One region of the Anoxybacillus sp. PDR2 genome, then DNA from elsewhere that is predicted to be linked to it. Evidence: riboswitches for the same ligand, from Rfam matches in the RefSeq annotation. Region 1 holds a riboswitch; each other region holds the start of a gene.
The links. A riboswitch is a leader RNA that binds a small molecule or an ion and turns the genes downstream of it on or off. The one in region 1 is predicted to bind cobalamin.
Positions count from the first base shown of each region.

Region 2: it holds a riboswitch for cobalamin, as region 1 does, so the genes downstream of both, GRQ40_RS08220 ((2Fe-2S) ferredoxin domain-containing protein) here and metE (5-methyltetrahydropteroyltriglutamate--homocysteine S-methyltransferase) in region 1, are expected to answer to the same signal.
Region 3: it holds a riboswitch for cobalamin, as region 1 does, so the genes downstream of both, GRQ40_RS03515 (ribonucleoside-diphosphate reductase subunit alpha) here and metE (5-methyltetrahydropteroyltriglutamate--homocysteine S-methyltransferase) in region 1, are expected to answer to the same signal.

Region 1 covers NZ_CP047158.1:599,927-607,808, reverse strand. The annotation lists gene metE (5-methyltetrahydropteroyltriglutamate--homocysteine S-methyltransferase) at 1-962, opposite strand, end outside; cobalamin riboswitch at 1,264-1,444, opposite strand; cobalamin riboswitch at 1,907-2,112, shown strand; gene GRQ40_RS02845 (hypothetical protein) at 2,299-2,541, shown strand; gene mmgD (citrate synthase) at 2,565-3,671, shown strand; gene GRQ40_RS02835 (bifunctional 2-methylcitrate dehydratase/aconitate hydratase) at 3,768-5,216, shown strand; gene prpB (methylisocitrate lyase) at 5,310-6,254, shown strand; gene GRQ40_RS02825 (hypothetical protein) at 6,883-7,101, shown strand; gene GRQ40_RS02820 (methionine/alanine import family NSS transporter small subunit) at 7,249-7,359, opposite strand; gene GRQ40_RS02815 (sodium-dependent transporter) at 7,377-7,882, opposite strand, start outside.
Region 2 covers NZ_CP047158.1:1,714,707-1,722,588, forward strand. The annotation lists gene GRQ40_RS08205 (phasin family protein) at 150-440, shown strand; gene ubiB (2-polyprenylphenol 6-hydroxylase) at 478-2,154, shown strand; gene rraA (ribonuclease E activity regulator RraA) at 2,641-3,120, shown strand; cobalamin riboswitch at 3,185-3,376, shown strand; gene GRQ40_RS08220 ((2Fe-2S) ferredoxin domain-containing protein) at 3,506-3,895, shown strand; gene GRQ40_RS08225 (energy-coupling factor ABC transporter permease) at 3,892-4,632, shown strand; gene GRQ40_RS08230 (energy-coupling factor ABC transporter substrate-binding protein) at 4,636-4,920, shown strand; gene cbiQ (cobalt ECF transporter T component CbiQ) at 4,917-5,630, shown strand; gene GRQ40_RS08240 (energy-coupling factor ABC transporter ATP-binding protein) at 5,647-6,483, shown strand; gene cobJ (precorrin-3B C(17)-methyltransferase) at 6,738-7,882, shown strand, end outside.
Region 3 covers NZ_CP047158.1:717,819-725,700, forward strand. The annotation lists gene GRQ40_RS03515 (ribonucleoside-diphosphate reductase subunit alpha) at 1-2,095, opposite strand, end outside; cobalamin riboswitch at 2,220-2,416, opposite strand; gene GRQ40_RS03520 (hypothetical protein) at 2,562-3,023, opposite strand; gene GRQ40_RS03525 (carbon starvation CstA family protein) at 3,343-5,421, shown strand; gene GRQ40_RS03530 (YbdD/YjiX family protein) at 5,414-5,617, shown strand; gene GRQ40_RS03535 (ketopantoate reductase family protein) at 5,775-6,692, shown strand; gene GRQ40_RS03540 (glycoside hydrolase family 13 protein) at 7,169-7,882, shown strand, end outside.

The DNA of each region.
Region 1 (7,882 bases):
CATAACCGTTCAGATGGGACAGAATGCAAAATTTTTTCCACGAGACGGCTGGCTGCCGACAGGTCGGTCCGCCAAATATTGCGTCCATCAATCACCCCTGCCGCTAGCACTTTATCTTCTGGAAAACCGCTCTTCGATAAATGGCGCAAATTTTTCTCTAGGCCATAAACAAAATCAAGGCCAATCCCGCTAACAGGAAGCTTGATTAGTTCTTCATACCAGTCTACTGCCTCAAAGTATGTCTGCAACATCATCTTTAAGTTAGGAGCAGCTTGAGGCAACCGCTCATAAACAGATACAAATTCCTCCATCTCTTTTTTGGTTAAGGAAGTAGCAAGAATGGGTTCATCAATCTGTATCCATTTTACCCCCTCGCGCTCCAGCTCCTTTAGTATTTGCTCATAAAGCGGAAGCAGCAATGATAGAAAATAGGAAAATTGCTTTTCATCATAGCCTTTGGAAAGCTTCATAAACGTATAAGGTCCGATCAAAACAGGTTTTCCTTCAACTCCTAATTTCTCCTTCGCTTCCCGAAAATCCTTTAATGGTTTGTTTTCTGTTATATGCAGGCGGGAGCTTTGTTCCTTGCTCCATTCTGGAACAATGTAATGATAATTGGTGTTAAACCATTTCGTCATTTCGCATGCTGGTGCTTTTTCATTGCCGCGCGCCATCGCGAAATAAACTGAGAGAGGAACCTCTCCCCCCTGATAATCGAAACGTTCAGGAATGAAACCAAACATAGCCGCTGTATCAAGCATATGATCATAAAGGGTAAAGTCGCCAACCGGCACAAGATCAATCCCTATTTCCCGCTGCTTTTTGATATGGTTTAGACGAATGGACTGCATCGTGTCCAAAAAAATTTTTTCGTCTATCTCTCCATTCCAGAAAGATTCTAATGCTTTTTTCCACTCTCGTTTTTCCCCAATACGTGGATAGCCAAGATTGCTTGATTTCATTTCCTCACTCTCTCCTATCATTTTATTTTTATCGTTTTTCCACTCTCTACCTGATCTTTAGGCGGGACTTGCCTGATAGGAAATCTATGTTGTCCATTCGATGGCTCGGTTTCCCGTTCATCCTTCCAGCTGAGTTGCTCTTCTCCTCACATCTCCCCGCATTCACCGCGATTTGACGTCATGTTTCTTTTTCCGAATAAAAAAAAAGCATTCCTAACGCTCCAACGGAAGCTAGAAATGCCATAAAAAAGGATTAATCCCTTTGTCCATGATGAACACCTCCCTATCCTCCGTAGGTAAAAGCAGTGTTGTCAGAACAGGCAGGTCTCCTGACTTAAGGATCATTGCTTTCCGCTCGCCTTCCCAATCTTTGATCAGTGGCAGTAAAGCGGAAAGCTCCTCTATTACAGTGGCGGGACCGTGCCGGAATCTCACCGGTCTTCCCTTTTCATCCGCAGGGAGCCTTGGACTGGGCCATTTAGTCTTGACTCACCTTTGGAACCTGTTCCCACATTTATTTTCTTGTTCGCCAAGAAAAAAACGCTTCAAACCTCCATTCTAAGCCTGTCATGAAGTATCAGAAAAATTTTACAATAACCCTATCATTCTTCGAAAAAATTGTCAAGGAGATTAAGTCTTCTGATTCATGGCGCAAATCTAATTTCGACAGAAGTCGATCGCTTTTATTAAGATTAACCATTCAAAAAGAGCATTCCAGTTTCAAAGCGTAACAAGTATCAACCAATAAGCTGTAGACCGTGTTGTTCGAATGCTCAACCGTCGAAATCGGAGCATCACCTTCTCATTTTTCATCCTTAAGTTATATCTAGATAACTTTCATGATCGAACACTGTCGGAAGCAGCCCAGGCCACCTGTTAGAAAGTTAAGAATTTTTTTGTTTTCGTCTCAGAAAAAATATGATATAGTGAACTTGAAAATTGAATAACTTTGGTTAGGATCAGGTATCGGTAAGCAAAAGAGCGCTTGACCGGTTTAAAAGGGAAGTTCGGTGCAAATCCGACGCTGTCCCGCAACTGTAAATGGGAGCAACCTGCCAAAACCACTGTTGAATGCTTGACATATCAACGGGAAGGGGCTAGGAAGCGATGAACATAAGCCAGGAGACCTGCCTGATTCGGTCCACACCAAAAACCTACGAGGATAGGGGGTGTTGAGGAAGCGGAAAAAATATATGTTTTTTTGTATATGTTTTTCATAGGGAATCGTATGCGCTTTTTCAGCATCTTCATTTGCGAAGATGCTTTTTTTATTTGCTTCAAGCGCATGTCCATCATTCGAATCGTATTGGAACTTGAGAACGAAAGGACAGACATCATGCACAACACATTCGGAACAAAGCAATATTTTTTGGAAGCGTTTAAGCAAACGGTCATGAACAATTTTACAATACATCCACCCGTTTCTTTAATGGATCTGTACGATCATTATCAATCGGAAATTGCCGTCCGCCTCCCTTTGTCAGAACAGCCATCATGCCGTGCTAATTTGCAGCAAGCATATCAAGAAATACGACAAGAACTTGTTTTCAGCAAGGAGGCGGCAGACGAAAGCAAATGATTTTAAATTAAGGAGGGATCTTTTTGGAATTTCGTCCAGGATTAGAAGAAATCATAGCGGCTGAAACGAAAATTTCATTTCTTGATGTGGAGAATGAAGAAATCGTCATCCGGGGATATGATCTGATCAAGCTTGCAGAAACCAAAACATATACCGAGGCAGCACATCTGCTTATTGAAGGAAAACTACCGTCACAGCCAGAAAAAGAGCGCTTTGAAATGCAGCTTCACACACAAAGAACACTGCCGCAAGAACTGGTGAAAATTTTGAAGCAGCTGCCGCAAACTACCCATCCGATGGATGCACTGCGAACCGGTATTTCCGTTTTAGCCAGCTTTGACCCACATCTCGATGAACGAACAGAAGCGGCTAATAAAGAAAAAGCGATTAAGCTTTTGGCTCAAGTACCTGCCATTATTGCAAGCAGCCATCGCTTGTTGCATAACCAGCCAGTCGTTCCATCGCACCAAGAACTCTCTTACAGCGCCAATTTTCTATATATGCTGACAGGGAAGCAACCAAGCGAGCTGGAAGTGGAAATATTTGACCGTTCGCTCATCGCTTATATTGAGCATGAGCTGCCAAACTCGACATTTACAGCGCGCGTCATTTCCTCCACCCACGCCGATTTGTACGGAGCATTGACAGGGGCTGTGTCATCGTTAAAGGGGCATCTTCATGGAGGAGCCAACGAGGCCGTGATGTATATGCTCAAAGAAGCAGAATCGCCAGAAAAATACAAACAGCTGCTCTATCAAAAGCTAGCCAATAAGGAACGAATTATGGGATTTGGTCATCGCGTATACATGAAAAAGATGGATCCACGAGCCTTGCTTATGAAAAAGGCGCTTCAAGAGCTTAGCGAAGTCCGCGGCGACACGACTCTGCTCGAAATGTGCGAGGCGGGAGAAACAATTATGAGAGAAGAAAAAGGACTCTATCCAAATCTAGATTACTATGCTGCTCCTGTCTATTATTTGCTTGGTATTCCAATTGAGCTTTACACACCGATTTTCTTTAGTGCCCGAACCGCCGGCCTTTGCGCCCACGTGATTGAACAGCATAACAATAACCGGCTATACCGCCCTCGCGTCAAATATGTCGGAGAGCGCCACCTGCAAGTGAACTGAAAAAGCAGATTAAACGCTCACCCGAAGAGGAATTGGGGCCAGCAATTCCTCTTCTTTTTATCATAATATAAATGGAGTCTAGAAAGGAAGAGATTCATGAGTGAAGTTTTAATAAAAAATAATGAAAAACAACAAACAGACGAATTGCTCGTTCAAATTGCGGATTATGTTCTTCATGGAAAAATCGAAAGTCATGAAGCATTCGAAACAGCCCGCTATGTCCTATTGGACACGTTAGGCTGCGGCATTCTTGCGCTCCGCTATCCGGAATGCACAAAACTGTTAGGCCCCATTGTGCCAGGGACCGTCGTTCCTAACGGCTGCCGCATTCCCGGAACTTCTTTTGTTCTTGATCCCGTCCAAGGCGCATTTAATATCGGCTGCATGATTCGCTGGCTTGACTATAATGATACATGGCTAGCTGCGGAATGGGGACACCCTTCTGATAATCTCGGAGGCATCTTAGCCGCTGCCGATTATGTAAGCCGCCGCAATATTTCGCAAGGAAAAAAGCCGCTGAACATGAGCGATGTGCTGAAAGCGATGATTCAGGCCCATGAAATTCAAGGAGTGCTTGCACTGGAAAATAGTTTAAATCGCGTAGGATTAGACCATGTACTCTTCGTTAAAGTGGCGTCGACAGCTGTTGTCACCAAGCTTTTCGGCGGGGGGCGCGAAGAAATAATCAATGCCCTATCGAATGCTTGGCTCGATAACTCCAGCCTGCGTACATATCGTCACGCCCCAAATACAGGATCGCGAAAATCGTGGGCTGCTGGAGATGCAACAAGTCGCGCTGTTCGTCTTGCACTCATGTCATTAACAGGTGAAATGGGATATCCAACCGCTCTTTCCGCACCAAATTGGGGATTTGAAGATGTGCTATTCAAAGGGCAAAAGTTGAAGCTTGCTCGTTCTCTTGGATCATATGTAATGGAGAATGTTCTTTTCAAAATTTCTTATCCTGCTGAGTTCCATGCCCAAACAGCAGTCGAGTGCGCCATTGAGCTCCATCCTGAAGTGAAGGATCGCCTGGACGAAATTGAGGAGATTATCATTACAACCCATGAATCAGCTATCCGCATTATTGATAAAATCGGGCCATTGCATAATCCAGCTGATCGCGACCATTGCCTTCAATACATCACAGCGGTCGGTCTTATCTACGGAGATTTAACGGCTGATCACTATGAAGACGAAATCGCGCAAGATCCAAGAATCGATGCGCTTCGCGAGAAAATGACCGTTATCGAAAATAAACAATACAGCCGTGACTATCTTGATCCAGAAAAGCGTTCGATTGCTAACGCCGTACAAATTCGCTTTCAGAATGGCAGCGAAACAAGGCAAATCGTCCGCGAATATCCGATCGGACATCGTTTCCGCCGCCAGGAAGCAATCCCTAAATTATTAGAAAAATACACGAAAAACCTTGAAACACGTTTTCCAAAAAAACAGATTGACCGCATCTTAGACATTTCTCTCGATCAAGACCGGCTCGCAGCTACCCCTGTACATGAATTTGTCGATTTATTTGTCATTTAATCATTTAAAAATACTAAAGCAGGTTTCTCTTGAAGCTAGGAGAAAATGAATGCTTATGCCTTGGAAAACTCATAGGAAAGGGAGGGAGCTCCTTTGGTTTGGATTGTCGAACGTGAATCAACACAACACGAACTTGCCGAACGATTTCGCTATTTAATGAACGCTCCAGAAATTTTGCAAATTCCAGGCGCTCATGACGGAATGGCGGCCCTTATTGCCAGAAAAGTCGGCTTTCAAGCTCTTTATTTATCAGGAGCAGCGTTTACCGCCAGCCGTGGGCTTCCTGATTTAGGCATTATTACTTCAGAAGAAGTGGCACAGCGAGCACGAGAGCTAGTTCGTGCGACCAATTTGCCGTTGCTAGTGGATATTGATACAGGGTTTGGCGGCATTCTTAACACGGCACGCACAGCAAAAGAAATGGTGGAAGCACGTGTGGCTGCCGTGCAAATCGAAGATCAGGAACTGCCAAAAAAATGCGGCCATTTGAACGGTAAGAAGCTCGTTTCTCCAGAAGAGATGGTACAAAAAATTAAAGTGTTGAAGGAAGTAGCCCCTTCACTTGTGGTCGTGGCTCGCACCGATGCGTATGCCGTCGAAGGAATTGAGCAAACGATTGAACGGGCACGCCGATATGCGGAAGCAGGCGCAGATGCCATTTTTCCAGAAGCATTAACAAGCAAAGACGATTTCGCTAAGATGAAACAAGCCATCTCGATTCCGCTGCTCGCAAATATGACAGAATTCGGAAAAACTCCATATTATACTGCTGAAGAGTTTGCAGCTCTCGGCTATTCTATGGTCATTTATCCGGTCACTTCGCTTCGGGTTGCTGCAAAAGCGTATGAGCGCGTATATGAAGCGATTTTAACAACCGGCACGCAAAAAAACGATCTTGACCAGATGCAATCACGCAAAGAATTATATGATGTCATTCATTATTACGATTTTGAAGCTCTCGATCAGACCATTGCAAAAACCGTTCTTCCTGATGATGACTTGTCAAATGAAAGAGAAGCTGATCAACAATACAAATGAACACATGTTTTCCCTGACTCCATAAGTAAAGGCGCACTCTCCTCATGTTCATCACTGATGAGCATGAGGAGAATAAATTATAGACAAAGTCAATGCTGACTTTGTCTATTGATGCTTTCAAAACGGTTGACAGATAAGCACCACAGCCGAGCGAGGATGCAAACGGAACAAAAGATGTTTATATGAAGGTTGTTTGTCAACAATCTAGCATTTGCGTTTTAGTCCTGCTTCTTGATCGCTTGTCCTCTCCTATTCCTCTATCTTTTTCCTCCATGATTCAATATTTCAAGGTAATAAAAAGAAGCCCTATGCTGATGACCGGAACGCTAATCTATCTAAATGATAGATTTCTCCGTAGCTAGAATTGCAGCTGGATTTATATGTAAAATAACAGGGGTGTTGATGATCCAGTAAAAACCCATTGACATTGCTTGATTCCTAGCCTTTCTGTCGTAGTCGGCAAGCGAATGGCTCATCAACACTTGTGATAAAATCATATTGAATTTTTTGGCCTTATACAGAACCACCCCAGCATCAAATCGTACGAATAGAAGATGAATCCTTGCCAAGCATTGAAACGTACTGCATACATAAGGGAAAGATAAGAAAAAAACGGAGGTGAAAAAGGATGAAGCCCGACGTCAAAGAAAAAATAAAAAATTGGTTATTAGTGATTATGATTTCAGCACTTGTCGGTTCATTTTTATTGTTCTTTTTAGGCTATTATCGGACAGGGTTAGCTGTTGGAGCCGTGTTTATGTTTCTTTCCCTGTTTTTGGGACAATGGTATTCCGCTAAAAGGGTAGATGATTTATATCATTCCGAATACAAAAGAAACAAAAGATAACGAGCCATTTTCGATCTACTCAACGATATACATCCATAGAAATAATCTCTTCCTTATCTGAAGCTTTTGCTGTCCGCGATCGCTTCTATACAAAGCAAAAAGGACAGAGAGCGTTTTTCTCCCTGTCCTTTAAAATATAATGACGTTTCAAGCTTTATTTTCTCTTGCTTTTTTTACAGCATGCGTAATGCTTGCTGCAAGTCCTCCCCAAATCACTACAATTCCCACGATCATCATGACTATGGCACTTGTTTCCATGTATTGAAACCTCCTCCCTAGTCTACTTTAGATGTTGCCCCTGCAGGCCACCGTTTTGCTGAAAACATCCATCCAACAAGTACGACCAGAGCCGCAACAATCCAACCAAACACTGTCACAAACCAAGTTTCATAACCGCCATAGTTTTCCGCAATGTTCGTTCGAATATTATCAAACATCATGTAGCCTAGCACAAGCGGTGTAATGACACTTAAGCAAATTTTCCACCAAGCTCCTAACATAATATCTGAAATAGCGTTAGCATGCGTTTGCAAATGATTCAGTTCACGCACAATCCATGCAATGAAAATGACCTCAACCAATCCTGCTAAGGCAACCCCGAAAGTATTAATAAAGTAGTCAATTGTATCAAGGAAATAAAGCCCGCCTTTAGAAGCAAACAAAATCGACAAAATAGCGGCCAAGCCCCCGCCTATCGCTACTGCTTTATGACGGGAAACGCCAAACTTTTCTTGAATTCCTGCCACATACGTTTCTGAAATCGAAATCAGCGAAGTTAATC
Region 2 (7,882 bases), 1.1 Mb from region 1:
AGGGCATGATGGATTCAAAGCAACGTCATTTTATGGTGGAACAGAAGGCACAGATGTTTGACAGGAGCGAAATTCAAAGGTACATTGAAGCTAACAAACACGAAATGCAAAAGATGTAAAAAACACATAATGAAGGAGGAAGGATAAGAATGGATATGATTAGAAAAATGTTGGCGTTTGGGCTTGGTTTGGCGTCTGTCAGCAAAGAGCAAGCAGAGAAATTGGTGGATGAGCTAGTGAAAAGAGGAGAATTATCTTTAGAAGAGTCAAAAGATGTAATTGATCAATGGATTCGGCAAAAGGAAGAAGGGAAAGCGGAGTTTCAACGCGCTGTGCGTGAGCAGCTAAAACAAATGCTTGATAAACTTGATTTAGCTACAAAAGAGGATATTCGCCAATTAGAAGAACGAATTCAACGCTTGGAGCAGAAAAACGAGTAAATAAAAAGATTTTGGAGCTGCAAAAGGAGACAGACCAATGGCCGGAAAAAGGATGCGTCATGTAAGTCGTTATCGGGAGATCGCTGTCGCTTTGATTCGCCATGGCTTTGGGATCGTAGCGGAGGAAATCGGGTTTTCCCAGTTTCTTTCTCTTCCACAAAGATTATTTTTCGATGCGCAGGAAAAGAATGAAAAAACAATTGGAGAACGAATCAGGCTCGTTTTACAGGAGTTGGGTCCAACTTTCGTGAAGCTGGGGCAGATTGCGAGCACGCGTCCGGATTTAATTCCTGGCCCTATTATTCGGGAATTGGAAAAGCTGCAAGATCAAGTTTCTTCTTTTTCATTTGCCGAAGTCGCACGAACAGTTCAAGAGGAATTAGGAAGTGATGTGGATCGATTGTTTCAACAGTTCGAGGCGGTTCCGATTGCGGCCGCTTCGATTGGACAAGTTCATCGAGCCATCTTGCATTCAGGAGAACAAGTCGCTGTTAAAATTCAGCGCCCGAATATCGCCCATATGATTGAAACGGATTTAGAAATTCTGCAAGATTTAGCGATTCTCGCTGAGCGCCGCCTTTCATGGGCTGCGCAATATCAAATCGGCGATATGGTTGAAGAATTCTCGCAATCTCTTCGGGCCGAGCTTGATTATACGATTGAAGCGAGGAATGCTGATAAAATTTTTCAGCAATTTAAACAAGATCCTAGCATTTATGTTCCAAAAGTATTTTGGGAGTATTCAAGCAAAAAAGTGCTAACGATGGAATATGTGGAAGGAATCAAACTTAACGAGTTGGAGCGGCTGAAGGAAAGCGGATATGACTTGAAACATTTGGCCGAACGTCTAACCAAGGCAATTTTGCAACAAATTTTAAGAGAAGGGTTTTTCCATGGAGATCCTCATCCCGGCAATCTATTCGTATTGCCGGGGGAGGTGATCGCTTTTATTGATTTTGGGATGATCGGGCGTCTGACGCCAGATATGAAATATCACTTTTCTTCGTTAGTGATTGCTTTAATGCGTCATAATACAGATGGGATCGTTAAATCGCTGTATCAAATGGGGCTTGTTCCTGAGCATGTCGATGTATCGCGATTGCATGAGGATATCGAACAATTAAGAGAGAAGTACTACAATGTTCCGCTCAGCCAAATCAGTCTTGGCGAGGCGCTTCATGATTTGTTTCATGTTGCCTTTCAACACTCTATTCGCATTCCGAAGGATTTAACCCTTCTGGGAAAGACGTTGCTAACAGTGGAAGGCGTAGCAGAGCAGTTAGATCCGGAGCTGAACATTCTCAATATTGCTGAACCATTTGGACGCCAGCTATTAAAGGAGCGCTTGCATCCTAAACATCTAACCGAAGAAGTGTGGAAGCGCGTGTTCAATTATGGAGAAATGTTGCTGGACTTCCCTAAGAACATGAAGGAGTTAACGGCATTTATTAAACAAGGAAAGCTGCATTTGAAAATGGATATTCCTGAATGGCCGCTTTTTTTAAAAAAATTAGATCAAATTAGTAATCGCTTATCCTTCAGTATTGTGCTGCTGTCTTTCAGCATTATTATGGCAGGGATTATTATTGGCTCTTCTTTAGGTAGGCAATCGACTTTACTTTGGAAAATTCCAGTAATTGAGATTGGGTTTGGTATCGCCTCTTTGATGTTTTTATGGCTGTTATATTTAATTTATAAATCCGGACGGTTTTAGCTGTTGACCTAATCGCTGGTGGTGGATTACTTGTTTTATTTCTCGTGCTGTATAAAATGGAGAACCACGGTTAGAGGATAGGCCGCTGACTTGTCTCGGTCACGCCAAAGCGTGCTGTCGAAACCTGCTTATATAGGGACTGCCTGCAGAGGCTCGACTAGAATGTGTTACGATAATAATTTTATGTAAACAATCCGGTGTGCTGATGATCCAATAAAAATCATTGGCATTACTTGATTCCCAGCTTTTCTGCCGTAGTCGGCAAGCAAATGACTTGCCGACTGGGCATGCATATGGCAGAAAAGCTTGTGTCTAGCTCAATCATTCCATATTTTTAGTAAAATGATCATCCACACTTGCGGGAAACCATATTAGTTCTTCTTATTTCACCGTTCCTCTGTTTTTTTTTGACGGATTTTGCAGGATTTTTTTTCAAAATGTCAAAAGGATTTAATAGACAAAGAAAAATGGGGGAAGGGAAATTAAATGAAGACAGCAGATTTATGTGATCAATTTTTGTCGGAGCTGCAAGTGTGCCAATTACCGTTGCATTCTTATGGCGGAAAAACAGAGTTTTCCGGACCGATTGCCACTGTTGAGGTATTCGAGGACAATGTGCTCGTTCGCGAAGCGCTAGAAACCATTCCGGCAGGCACGGTGTTAGTTGTTGATGGAAAAGGTTCGCGAAATTGTGCATTGCTCGGAGATCGTCTGGCACAAATCGCTTGTGAACGAGGACTTGCAGGCGTGATTGTCCATGGTTGCATTCGCGATTCAGCTGAAATTGCGCAAATGCCGCTTGGCGTAATCGCTCTTGGGACATGCCCTGTCAAAAGCAAAAAAGAAGGGAAAGGGGCGCGTGATCGCGTTCTTGAATTCGGGGGCGTACATTGGGAGCCGGGCGCGCATGTGTATGTTGATAGCGATGGAGTTGTTGTCGCTAAAACAAAACTGTTCGAAAAATAAAAATGGTTGACTTTTTTCGAAAATTCATCATATCATTGTGGAGGAACAACTGAATCATTGAATCGTTTGCTAAAGCAAGTAAGGTGCCTTTCTCTATTGGGACAGGCTTAAAAGGGAAGTACGGTGAAAAGCCGTCACGGTACCCGCCACTGTGATGAGGAGCTTCATTGCATCATGTCACTGAAGGAAACTTCGGGAAGGCGCAATGAAGCGATGATTCTAAGTCAGGAGACCTGCCTTATTTGCTCGGCCGGATACCTACGGGATTATAGGTAGACGTGCGGGGGAATGGTATACATATGCATTTGTGATTGGCCGTATGCATTTTTCTGCACCTCTATCGATAGAGGTGCTTTTTTATTTCATCAAAAAGGAGAGGATCGGTGTGACAACGTGGAATTTAACTGGAGTAAAGCATCACGTATTGATCTGTAACGGCGGCAGCTGCATGCGAAAAGGCGGAGAGGAGGTGACAATCGCCATTCGTGATGAAATTGCGCGGCTGGAATTGGACAGCACTGTACACACAACGAGAACGCGCTGCAATGGCCGCTGTAATGATGCGTGCGTAGTAATCGTGTATCCGCAAGGAGTTTGGTACAAGGGGGTGACGCCGGATAAAGGAAGAGAGCTTGTCCAAACACATTTAAAAGATGGTGATCCTTTAAAAGATATCGTCACCTATCAGTATGGAGAAGATGGATTATCGATGTGCCATCCAACAGCTGCGGTTGGCATTACTAAAAAAGCTAGCATCAAGGAGGAGAGGGTATGAAGCAATGGAAGTTTCTGCTGCTGCTATGTGGCCTTGTTGTTTATTTTACTGTCAATAGCGGCACACCAGCCTATGCTATGCATATTATGGAAGGATTTTTGCCGGTGAAATGGGCGCTATTTTGGTGGATTGTTTTTCTGCCGTTTTTCATCGCCGGAGTGCGAGCGCTGATGAAGATCGCAAAGCGCCATCCTGAATTAAAATTGTTGATTGCGCTTTCAGGAGCTTTTACCTTTGTACTTTCGGCGTTAAAAATCCCATCGGTGACAGGCAGCAGCTCCCATCCGACTGGAGTCGGGCTCGGGGCCGTTTTATTTGGTCCGCTAACGATGACGGTGATGGGGAGCATCGTTCTTTTATTCCAAGCGTTACTACTGGCGCATGGGGGATTGACGACATTAGGAGCGAACGCGATGTCCATGGCGGTATGCGGTCCGCTAGTAGCATACGGGGTGTATCGTTTAGGAAAAAGGTATAACATTTCGCAGCGATTTGTCATTTTTTTAGCCGCTTTTCTTTCTGACTTGGCCACATATGTAGTTACATCATGGCAATTGGCGCTTGCTTTTCCCGACACAACAGGAGGAGTAGCAGCTTCATTTCTTAAATTTGCCGGAATTTTTGCGATTACGCAAATACCGCTCGCGATCACCGAAGGGCTGCTGACTGTTGTTGTGTGGAACTTTTTATCTACTTACAGCAGTCGAGAGCTGAATCAACTTCAGAAAGGAGCCTAGCAGATGAAGCGAAATCTATTGCTTATTGTTCTTGCTTTTGTATTAGCTGTCGCTCCCTTGCTATTGGTTCGCAATTCGGATTTTGGCGGTACAGATGATCAAGCGGAAAAAGCGATTCAAACGATCGTCCCGGATTATAAGCCTTGGTTTGAGACGATCTTTTCACCGCCGGGTGGGGAAGTGGAAACATTGTTATTTTCTTTGCAAGCCGCGCTTGGCGCCGGGGTGATTGGCTATATTATCGGCGTTTATAAAGGTCGAGCCGGTCGAAGAGATGAAGCGGAATGATTCGGCATTTTGACATGATTGCCTATCATAATCGTCTGCGCTGTCTGCGGCCTGAACAAAAGACTTTATTCTCTTTTCTCTTGCTTTTGAACACTATGGTAGGAAGCAGAGGAACGCATCTTTTTATTATTTTCTGGCTAGCCATATGGACGATTGGGTATGCAGGTGTTTCTTGGAAAGTATATGTAAAAACGTTGGGAATGGTCATCCTTTTCCTTTTAATTAGCTGGCCGATTTTGCTTATTTCCCTTGATTCATGGCACATATCCGTGAATCGAGGAAATATTCCGGCAGCAATCGATGTATCGCTGCGCTCCATTGCAGCATGGTCGTGCTTATTTTTCCTTTTAGTAACAACGCCGTTTCCAGAGTTGCTCTATGTATTAAAAAAACTGAAAATACCATCTGTTATGATTGAATTACTATTTTTTATGTATCGATTTGTCTTTGTGTTTGAGCAGGCGGCGGAGGAATTATATACAGCGATGAAAGCCCGCAACGGCGGCAGTCATTGGCGGCATGGCGCCATGCTTATTTTTCAGCTTTGGCAAAAAATATGGGACGCTTACCATGCTTTATTGCTCGCATTACGGGCGCGCGGGTTTTCCGATGAGCTTGTCTATATTCAAAACGAAACGTGTGGTGTATGGAGCAAGCGCTATATTGTAGAGGCGATTGCCGGAATGGGGGTACTCATATGGATGAGATGATTGAGAGGAAAAAAAGATGTTGAGATTAGAAGAGGTGTATTACCAATATCCTCATGGCCAAGAAGTGCTGAAGGGAGTGTCTCTTCAGATTTTCAGAGGGAAAAAATATGCGCTTATTGGCCATAATGGCTGTGGGAAAACGACGTTATTTTTGCATATGAACGGGCTGTTGCGCCCCAATCGCGGATGCATCTATTGGAAAGAGCAAAAAATGGATGACCGGCGCCAAACGATTCAACAATGGCGCCGAGAGGTAGGCATTGTTTTTCAAAATCCAGAACATCAGCTTTTGGCTCCTGTTGTGAGAGATGAATTAGCCTTTGGCTTGCATCAGCTGGGGCTACATGAAGCAGAAATCAATCAGGAAATCGACAGAACGGTTCGTGAATTTGGCCTGCAATCATGGATGGACAAGCCTGTCCACCATTTAAGTCTCGGCCAAAAAAAATGGCTGACTCTTGCTTCGGTGATGGCCATGAGGCCGCATTTGCTAGTGTTAGATGAACCGACAGCCTATTTGGATCTCTTACAAACAGAGCGATTGGTAGAAAAAATCAATGATATTCATCAAGCAGGAACAACGGTATTCATTGCGACTCACGATTTTGACTTTGTTTTGAAATGGGCTGACATCGTCTTTGTGATGCATGATGGGCAAATTGTGATGCACGGGGAACCGCAAGAGCTGTTTGCACGGCCGAGCGTACTGCAAGAATACCGTCTCGGCATTCCGCTGCTTGCTTCCGTTTGGAACGCCCTTTTTCCCGAAGACGCAAAAATCCCTCGCGATATTTGCGAGCTGAAGCAACGATTAGGCGAAAAAGCAGAATGGTACGCGAACGCGCTTTTTTAAGATTCTTAAATGCTTTAAATCAGACTAAATCATAAACGGTTAGCCAGTTTGCTAGGTTCCCAGCCTTCTAGAGTGATAGAGGCATCATTTTATAGTTTTGATGGCCGAATTCTTGAGCCGCAAGCCACTTTCAAACATTGATGAACTTTGGAAGCGTTGCTATCTGACCTTTTGCTGACATGATCTCGGCCGTCGTCTTGTTAAACCTTCATGGCTAAAGGAGAAGACTGAATCATAAAGAAAGAGGTGAAACAATGCAAGGAAAATTATTGGTCATCGGATTTGGGCCGGGCAGTGCCGACCACATGACGAAACGGGCACGACAAGCGATTGAAGAAAGTGATATTGTGATTGGCTATAAGACTTACATCGAGCTTGTGGCGGATTTAATAGGAGAAAAGCCGATTATCAGCACAGGTATGACAGAAGAGGTGAGCCGAGCGCAGGAAGCGGTGAAATGGGCGGAAAAGGGCAAGAAAGTAGCGGTTATTTCAAGCGGCGATGCAGGAGTGTATGGCATGGCGGGACTTGTATATGAGGTATTAATTGAGAAGGGATGGACAAAAGAAAGCGGAATAGAAGTCGAAATCATTCCCGGAGTTTCTGCCATCCATTCATGTGCAGCGCTATTAGGGGCCCCTATTATGCACGATGCTTGTACCATTAGCTTAAGCGATCACTTGACGCCGTGGGCGGTGATTGAGAAACGGATTGAAGCAGCGGCGATGGCCGATTTTGTCATTGCTCTTTATAACCCAAAAAGCGGAAGGAGAACGAGGCAAATTGTCGAAGCTCAGCGCATTTTGCTGCGCTACCGTTCTCCACAAACCCCTGTTGGTCTGGTGAAAAGCGCATACCGCCCCCGGCAGAATGTGGTTATGACAGATCTAGAACATATGCTGGAACATGATATAGGTATGCTAACGACTGTCATTATTGGCAATTCATCGACATTTGTGCATGATGGGCTGATGATTACGCCGCGCGGATACCAGCGGAAATATAGCTTGGATAAGCTGGAGCAGCGGCTAAAACCGCACGAACGGCTGCGCAAGGAGGCCGAGCCGTGGGCGCTCGATCAAACAGAAGAAACAGAGAGTGTGCGCAAAACAGCGGAAGAAGCCCTGCAAAAAGTGGCCATTCGTCAATACGAACAAGCGAGAGCAATCGAGGAGATTTTTGAACTGGCAGTAAGTCCGGGAGTCGCGAATAAGGCCTTTACGCCACAGCAAATGCTGCTGATTGCTGAAATGGTCGGGAACCGTGGCAAGATGATGTATACACCGGATCATTATTTAAAGCTGGAAATGTTGACAGACCGTCCTGATGACATGGTTCGAAAATTGAAGGAAGCAGGTCTTGTTGTCATGCCGATTGGCAACGTATTAACCGTTAAAGC
Region 3 (7,882 bases), 120 kb from region 1:
AGATGGATTGGTCAATATGGCGCTGTCGCATCGCGTTTTGTTGAATGCTCCAATACTGGTCAATATGATAGGCTGATTTATAGTACCAAGTTGTTTTTTCGTTTAAGTCTGGCGCTGTAACTGGAATCTTATAATCTTTTTTTTCTTCGGCATACATCTTCAAAAAGATCGGATCAATGCTGGCGGTACTGCCGGCAATAATCGATGTCGAAGCATTGGGAGCAATCGCCATCACATAGCCGTTGCGCATTCCATGTTTAGCTACGTTTTCTTTCAGATGAATCCATTTGGAAGTGTTGTAGCCACGTTTATCGAAATAGGCCCCTGTCTGCCAATCAGATCCAGAAAACGCTGGGTAACTGCCTTTTTCTTGAGCAAGCTCCATGCTTGCTTGAATAGTGAGATAAGCAATTTGTTCATAAAGCTCGTCCGCATAATAAACGGCCTCTTCTGATTCCCAGCGAATGCCTTTTAAAGCGAGCAAATGATGCCATCCAAATGTGCCTAGTCCGACAGCCCGATATTTTTGATTTGTCAACTGTGCCTGCAAAACAGGGATTTGGTTTAAGTCAATCACGTTATCAAGCATGCGCATTTGAATAGGGACGAGCCGTTCAAGCACATCGTCCATAACGGCTTTAGCTAAATTGATCGATGATAGGTTGCAGACGACAAAATCGCCAGGGATTTTTTCAATGATGATTTTCCCATCTTTTACATATTGTTTTTCCATCACGGTCGGGCTTTGATTTTGGGCAATTTCAGTGCAAAGGTTGCTACAATAAATCATGCCGAGATGTGAGTTCGGATTTTTTCGATTCACTTCATCGCGATAAAACATAAATGGTGTGCCTGATTCTAGCTGGCTGCGCATAATGCTTTTCATAATTTCAATAGCTGGAACTCTCTCTTTTGAAAGGCGCTTTTCTTGAACGCATTCCCAATATTTTTGACGAAAACTGCCGTCCCCTTTTTCTTCATCATAAAAGTCTTCTAGACTGAATCCCATGATTTGTCGTATTTCGTGTGGATCAAATAAATACCAATCTCCGCGTTTTTCTACTTGCTCCATAAATAAATCAGGGATGCAAACGCCTGTGAATAAATCGTGTGTCCTCATCCGTTCATCGCCATTGTTTAATTTGGCATCTAAAAAAGCAAAAATATCTTTATGCCACACGTCTAAGTAGACAGAGATGGCTCCTTTTCTTTGGCCAAGCTGATCGACGCTGACAGCGGTGTTATTCAATTGCTTCATCCATGGAATCACGCCGGATGAAATCCCTTTAAATCCTTTAATATCGCTGCCGCGGCTGCGAATCTTTCCGAGATAGACGCCAATGCCGCCCCCTGCCTTGGAAAGGTTAGCAATATCGGTATTGCTGTCGTAAATACCTTGCAGGCTGTCATCAATCGTATCGATAAAGCAGCTTGATAGCTGACCATAGTTTTTTCCTGCATTGGCTAAAGTCGGAGTGGCAACCGTCATATATAAATTGCTTAATGCCCAGTATGCTTCTCGGATAAAGGCAAGTCGCTGCGTTTTTGGCTCTTTGGCCATCAATGTCATCGCGATGATGAGAAAGCGCTCTTGCGGCAGTTCATATAAATTTCTTTCATAATCACGGGCAAGATAGCGATCTGCAAGCGTGCGGAGACCGATATAGGTAAATAGCTTGTCTTTTTCTGGATTGATGATCGCTCCAATCTCTTTAATTTCTTCTTTTTCATAATCATCAAGCAAAGAATGGTTGTAAACTCCCTTGGAAACGAGAGAAGCGACCAGCTCGTAAAAATCACCGTAGCGTTCTTTTGGATGATAACCGCGATTTTGAGCTGCTTCGTGATAAAGCTTCTGTAAATAAATGCGGGCGCAAACAAAGGTCCAGTCTGGTTCTGCTTCGCTAATATATGAAAGTCCCTCAAGAATGCAATCATTTGCCATTTGTTCGAAGGACGCAGTGTCTTTGTTTTGAATCATGCGAAGCACACGCTTGATATATTCGGATGTGTCTAGATGAGGAAATTCATTTGTAAGATCATGAATCCAGGCAATCAATTCTTCTTGAGAAACGGTTTGAAAAGTAAACGTCATTATCGGCTCCTCCTCTTTCCAATAAAAAAATCCACTCCGGATTGAGTGGATGAAACGATAGTATAAAAAGGAATAAAACTTCCCTTCTTAAACCATCGCTTCATCTTCTCCCTCCCCGAAGAATGTGAAACGAAACAAGCAAGGCAGGTCTCCTGACTTGTGCTTCTTCCTACTTTGGATCCTTCCCGTATACGCGCCGTATAAGCTTTCGTATACAGTGGAGCTTCCATTTCGTCCGCACATACAGTTGCGGGGGCAGTTCTGGATTTACACCAGATTCCCTATTAAGTCCTAAGGGACACCTTTACTTGTGGTTTGTTCTACTATATATAGTTTTGTTTTTATTCTTCGATACAATATATTGTGTTTGTTAGTTGCACTGGTATCATCATATAATAAATCAATGGAAAATTCAACTATAATATTTCTGAAGTGGAAAAATAAAAAACGCGCTCGATCGGCGCGTTTATTTTTGAAGTGGGAGAAATTTAATAAGCAGCGAGCGAATCAGTAAACCGGTGAGCACACCAGGAATAACTGAGAGCATTGGCAGCCAAATTGGTCCAAAAAAAATGCCGAAGATGGTAACGCGGGAAGAGTACATCAGTCCAACTGTGACAAAATAAGCTGAAAAAACGAATGGAAGAAAAGCGTAAGGAGAGCGACCACCGTCAGCATCTTTATAAGCATCCCACATTGCAAAAAAATACAAACACGGATAAAACATAAGCCATTGAAAATCAATGACTTGGGTTGCTTCGATTGTTTTTCCCAAAAAGCTCAGGCGAATGGCTTCATTAAATCGGGATTGAGAGTTTACAATAAATTCTAATAAAATAAAGATGGTTCCTTTGAAATACTTTTGATTCAAAAGCTGTCCGAATCCTGGTAAAGCAATACTCCATAACAACCGTTCAATTGCTTTCACGTTTTCTTAACCCTTTACTAATGGATTTTATTTGTTGATCATCGACTATATCCTATATCGCCTCGTATATAGAAAAAGAGCCCTGCCTTATTTTTATCATTTCCGCTTTTTACAGTTTATATAATTACATTTTATTGAAAATATACATTTTGTTCCTATTGAGATCGGGAATTTGAAAATGGTGCATGTTAGGTGTGTAATTTGACATGTTATGTCTAGTTTTGTTCATGTTAAGAAAATATTTGGGTAACTTTTCAGAATAGTTAGTATAATCGCTGTGAGTAGAGTATAATTTTTTAGTGCAAAGGGGGAGAGGATTTTGAAAGCGGTTAAATCAATCGTGATTTGGGGATTGATTTCGATCATTGGAGCCATTGGCTTTGCGGTATTGGCTCTGCACCGCGGCGAAACGATTAATGCGATTTGGCTCATTGTGGCAGCGGTGTGTGTATATGCAGTGGCTTATCGTTTTTATAGCAAATTTATTGCGCAGAAAGTATTTGAGCTGGATGATAATCGCAAAACACCAGCTGAAGTGATGAATGATGGAAAAGACTATGTGCCGACGAATAAATGGGTGTTATTCGGACATCATTTTGCTGCTATTGCAGGAGCTGGCCCGCTTGTTGGCCCTATTTTGGCATCACAGATGGGATATTTGCCGGGCACGCTTTGGATTGTAGTCGGTGTGGTACTAGCAGGTGCGGTACAGGATTTTGTCATTTTGTTTGCTTCAATGCGCCGCAACGGAAAGTCACTTGGTGAAATGATTAAAGAAGAAATGGGCTCCTTCACAGGGCTTGTTGCTATGCTTGGGATTTTAGGTATCATGATTATTTTATTAGCCGTGTTAGCGTTGGTGGTTGTGAAAGCGCTTGTAGGAAGCCCGTGGGGAATGTTTACCATTGCGGCAACGATTCCGATTGCGATTTTTATGGGAATTTACATGCGCTATCTGCGGCCAGGCCGCGTAGGGGAAGCTTCATTGATCGGTTTTGTTCTGCTGATTGTTTCCCTTATTGCGGGACAGCATGTGGCTGAACATCCGACATTAGCCAATATGTTTACATTTAAAGGGGAGACAATTGCTCTTTTAATGATTGCTTATGGATTTGTGGCTTCGGCGTTGCCTGTATGGCTATTGCTAGCGCCGCGCGATTATTTAAGCACTTTTCTTAAAATCGGAACGATCGTTGGTCTAGCGCTTGGTATTCTTGTTGTTGCACCTGATTTGCAAATGCCTGCTGTGACCAAATTCGTGGATGGAACAGGACCTGTATTTTCAGGAAATTTATTCCCATTTTTATTTATCACCATTGCGTGCGGAGCTGTTTCTGGATTCCATGCTCTTGTTTCTTCCGGAACGACGCCAAAAATGATCGAACTCGAAAGTCATGCCCGCCCAATCGGATATGGGGCGATGCTTATGGAGTCGTTTGTAGCGGTAATGGCTCTTGTCGCAGCATGCGTGCTAACACCAGGGGTTTATTTTGCGATTAATAGTCCAGCAGCTGCTATTGGCACAGATGTAGTCCAGGCTGCCCAAACGGTTTCATCTTGGGGATTTGTCGTTACCCCAGACGCATTGACAGAGTTGGCCAAAGATGTAGGGGAGCAAACGATTTTATCGCGTACAGGCGGTGCACCGACTTTGGCTATTGGGATGGCAGTGATCCTTTCAAAAGTGATTGGTGGAAAAGCATTTATGGCTTTTTGGTACCATTTTGCGATTTTATTTGAAGCGCTATTTATTTTAACGACGATTGATGCGGGAACGCGTGTTGGCCGCTTCATGATTCAAGATATTATCGGACATTTTTATAAACCATTTGCTAAAACCGATTCATTGCCGGCCAATATTATTGCAACGGCTTTATGTGTACTCGGATGGGGATATTTCCTCTATCAAGGAGTCATTGATCCGCTTGGCGGAATCAATACATTATGGCCGCTGTTTGGTATTGCCAACCAAATGCTTGCTGGTATCGCCCTTTTATTAGGAACGACTCTTTTATTTAAGATGGGGAAAAAGGCATACGCATGGGTAACGTTAGTGCCAACAGTGTGGCTATTAGTTGTAACGATGACAGCTGGATTTCAAAAATTGTTCCATCCGGATGCTAAAATTGGATTTTTATCACATGCGAAAGTATTCAGAAATGCGCTAAACGAAGGCAATATTTTAGCACCAGCGACGACAGAAGCGCAAATGCGGCAAATTATTATGAATGATTATGTAGATGCAGCGTTATGCGGCATTTTTATGCTCGTCGTTTTAGCTGTGCTCATTTCGTCGATTAACATTTGGATTAAAGTATTGAATAATAAAGCAACACCTCTTAAAGAAGCTCCTTATATTCCACGGGATGATGGAAATGGGGTTAAGCATTATGCGTAAGCTTCTAGCAAATATGATCAAATATCGGCGGCAATTTTTCGATTTGCTTGTTGGGGTGCCGAATTATGAACGTTATGTTGAACATATGAAAACGCATCACCCGGGAGAACCGATTAAGTCGCGAAAGGAGTTTTTTTGCGAGGCACAAGATGCAAGATATAACGCCAAAGGTGGAAAAGTATCTCGGTGTTGCTGAAAAAAGGGGGATTCTGATCTCCCTTTTCTCTTTCTTTGCTGTTTAGAAATGCCAGAGAACATGATAGGATTTTTTTATGGAGCCTTTATTTTGTTTTATCGGTGAAGGATTGTCGGTTTAGGGACGTTTCATCCAATCTGCTGAGGAGGAATCAAAGATGCGTATATTAGTAGTGGGGGCTGGAGCAGTCGGCGGTTATTTTGGCGGTCGTCTGCTGGAAAAAGGAGTAGATGTCACGTTTCTTGTTCGCGAAAAAAGAAAACAGCAATTAGAAAAACGAGGGCTTGTCATTCGCAGTGTCCATGGTGACGCACAGCTAACTCCCAAGCTGCTTGTTGCCGCAGAGGAAGCAGTACCGTTTGATGTTGTCATTTTTTCTAACAAAGCGTATCATTTGCCTGAAGCCATTCGCGATGTCAAGCCATATGTAGGAGAAGGAACGCTTATTTTACCGCTATTAAATGGTATTGCGCACATGGACTTGCTTTGGCAGGAGTTTGGAAAAGAGAACGTATTGGGAGGACTTTGTTTTATTGAAACAACCCTTGCAGAAGATGGAACGATTATTCAATCAAGTCCTACTCACACTGTCAAGTTCGGTGAATGGTCAGGTGAGATTACCCAACGGGTGAAAAGACTTGATGATCTGTTTTCATCATGCAATGCACGATTTGAGTTGAGTGAACAAATTGTCACTGATATGTGGCACAAATATTTATTTATTGCAGCGATGTCTGGTGTGACGACATTATTCCGTGTTCCGATGGGTCTGGTGTGCTCAGGAGAATACGGGCAAGAAATTCTTTTAGCTTTATTGAAAGAAATCGGAGCCATTATGAGAGCGCACGGGGCCCCAATTGAAGACGGCATTGAGGAAAAACAATGGGCGCAAATGAATAGCATGCCGCCGCAAATGAAATCTTCCATGCAGCGCGATATGGAAAAAGGGCAAATGGTCGAAGTCGATCATTTGCAAGGATATTTGCTTCAACTAGCGAAGCAGCATCAAATCACTACCCCGTTGCTTAAAGCTGTGTATCATCATTTAAAGTTATATGAGCGGCAAAGAGGATAGATTGAGAAGGGACGATGTTTGATTTGCTTGATATGGATAGCTTCAAATGGAAAAAATGGACAGAAGCGAGAAGCAAGAACGTTTCAGTGGACGGAATGAATAATTGAAAAGGGAGCAGTCGAAAGCAGCTAGTTGTTCGCCGCTTGGTTGCGTTTTGGTGCGGCGGAGGCAAGTTCACCGACTTGTCTCCGCCCATGTTTTTTACAGGCTTTAAGTTATGAATGGTGGGATTATTTGCTTTTCGGTTTATCATCGGCAAGTATTCCTTTGTTTGATGATGGCTGTTACTTCCTGTGAAAAATCCTGGTATCCGATGGCGCTACGAAAAAGGCTATTGTCCGTCTTGAGTATGCTTATGATTGGGGATCATTCAGGAGCGTTTTTACTTTTTTCTCAAAGTGTATTGTATCTCGATAGCGGATCATGTAACTTAATAATTAGGATATTGCATGTCGATGAATAGAGGAGGTACTACTTTGAATAAAGCATGGTGGAAAGAAGGGGTTGTGTATCAAATTTATCCGCGAAGCTTTATGGATTCCAATGGAGATGGAATCGGGGATCTTCGCGGCATTCTTTCAAAGCTTGATTATTTGCACGATCTTGGAATCGATATCATATGGATTTGTCCGATTTATCCATCGCCAAATGCCGACAATGGATATGATATAAGTGATTATTATGCCATTGCTGAAGAGTTTGGAGATATGAACGATTTTGACGAACTGTTGCAGCAAGCGCATAACCGCGGCATGAAAGTCATTTTAGATTTGGTGATTAATCACACAAGCGATGAACATCCGTGGTTTGTAGAGTCACGTTCTGCAAAAGATAGCCCGAAACGCGATTGGTATATTTGGCGCGATGGTAAAAATGGAAAAGAGCCGAATAACTGGGAAAGTATTTTTGGCGGATCGGCTTGGGAATATGATCCGTTGACAAAACAGTATTACTTGCATGTTTTCGCGGCGAAGCAGCCTGATTTAAATTGGGAAAATGATGAGGTGCGCCGCGCGTTGTATGAAATGATTAAGTGGTGGCTGAATAAAGGGATTGACGGTTTTCGTGTTGATGCGATTTCTCATATTAAGAAAAAGCCTGGGCTGCCAGACTTGCCGAATCCCAAGGGGTTGGATTACGTTCCTTCCTTTGCGGGCCATATGAATCAAGAAGGCATTATGGAATATTTA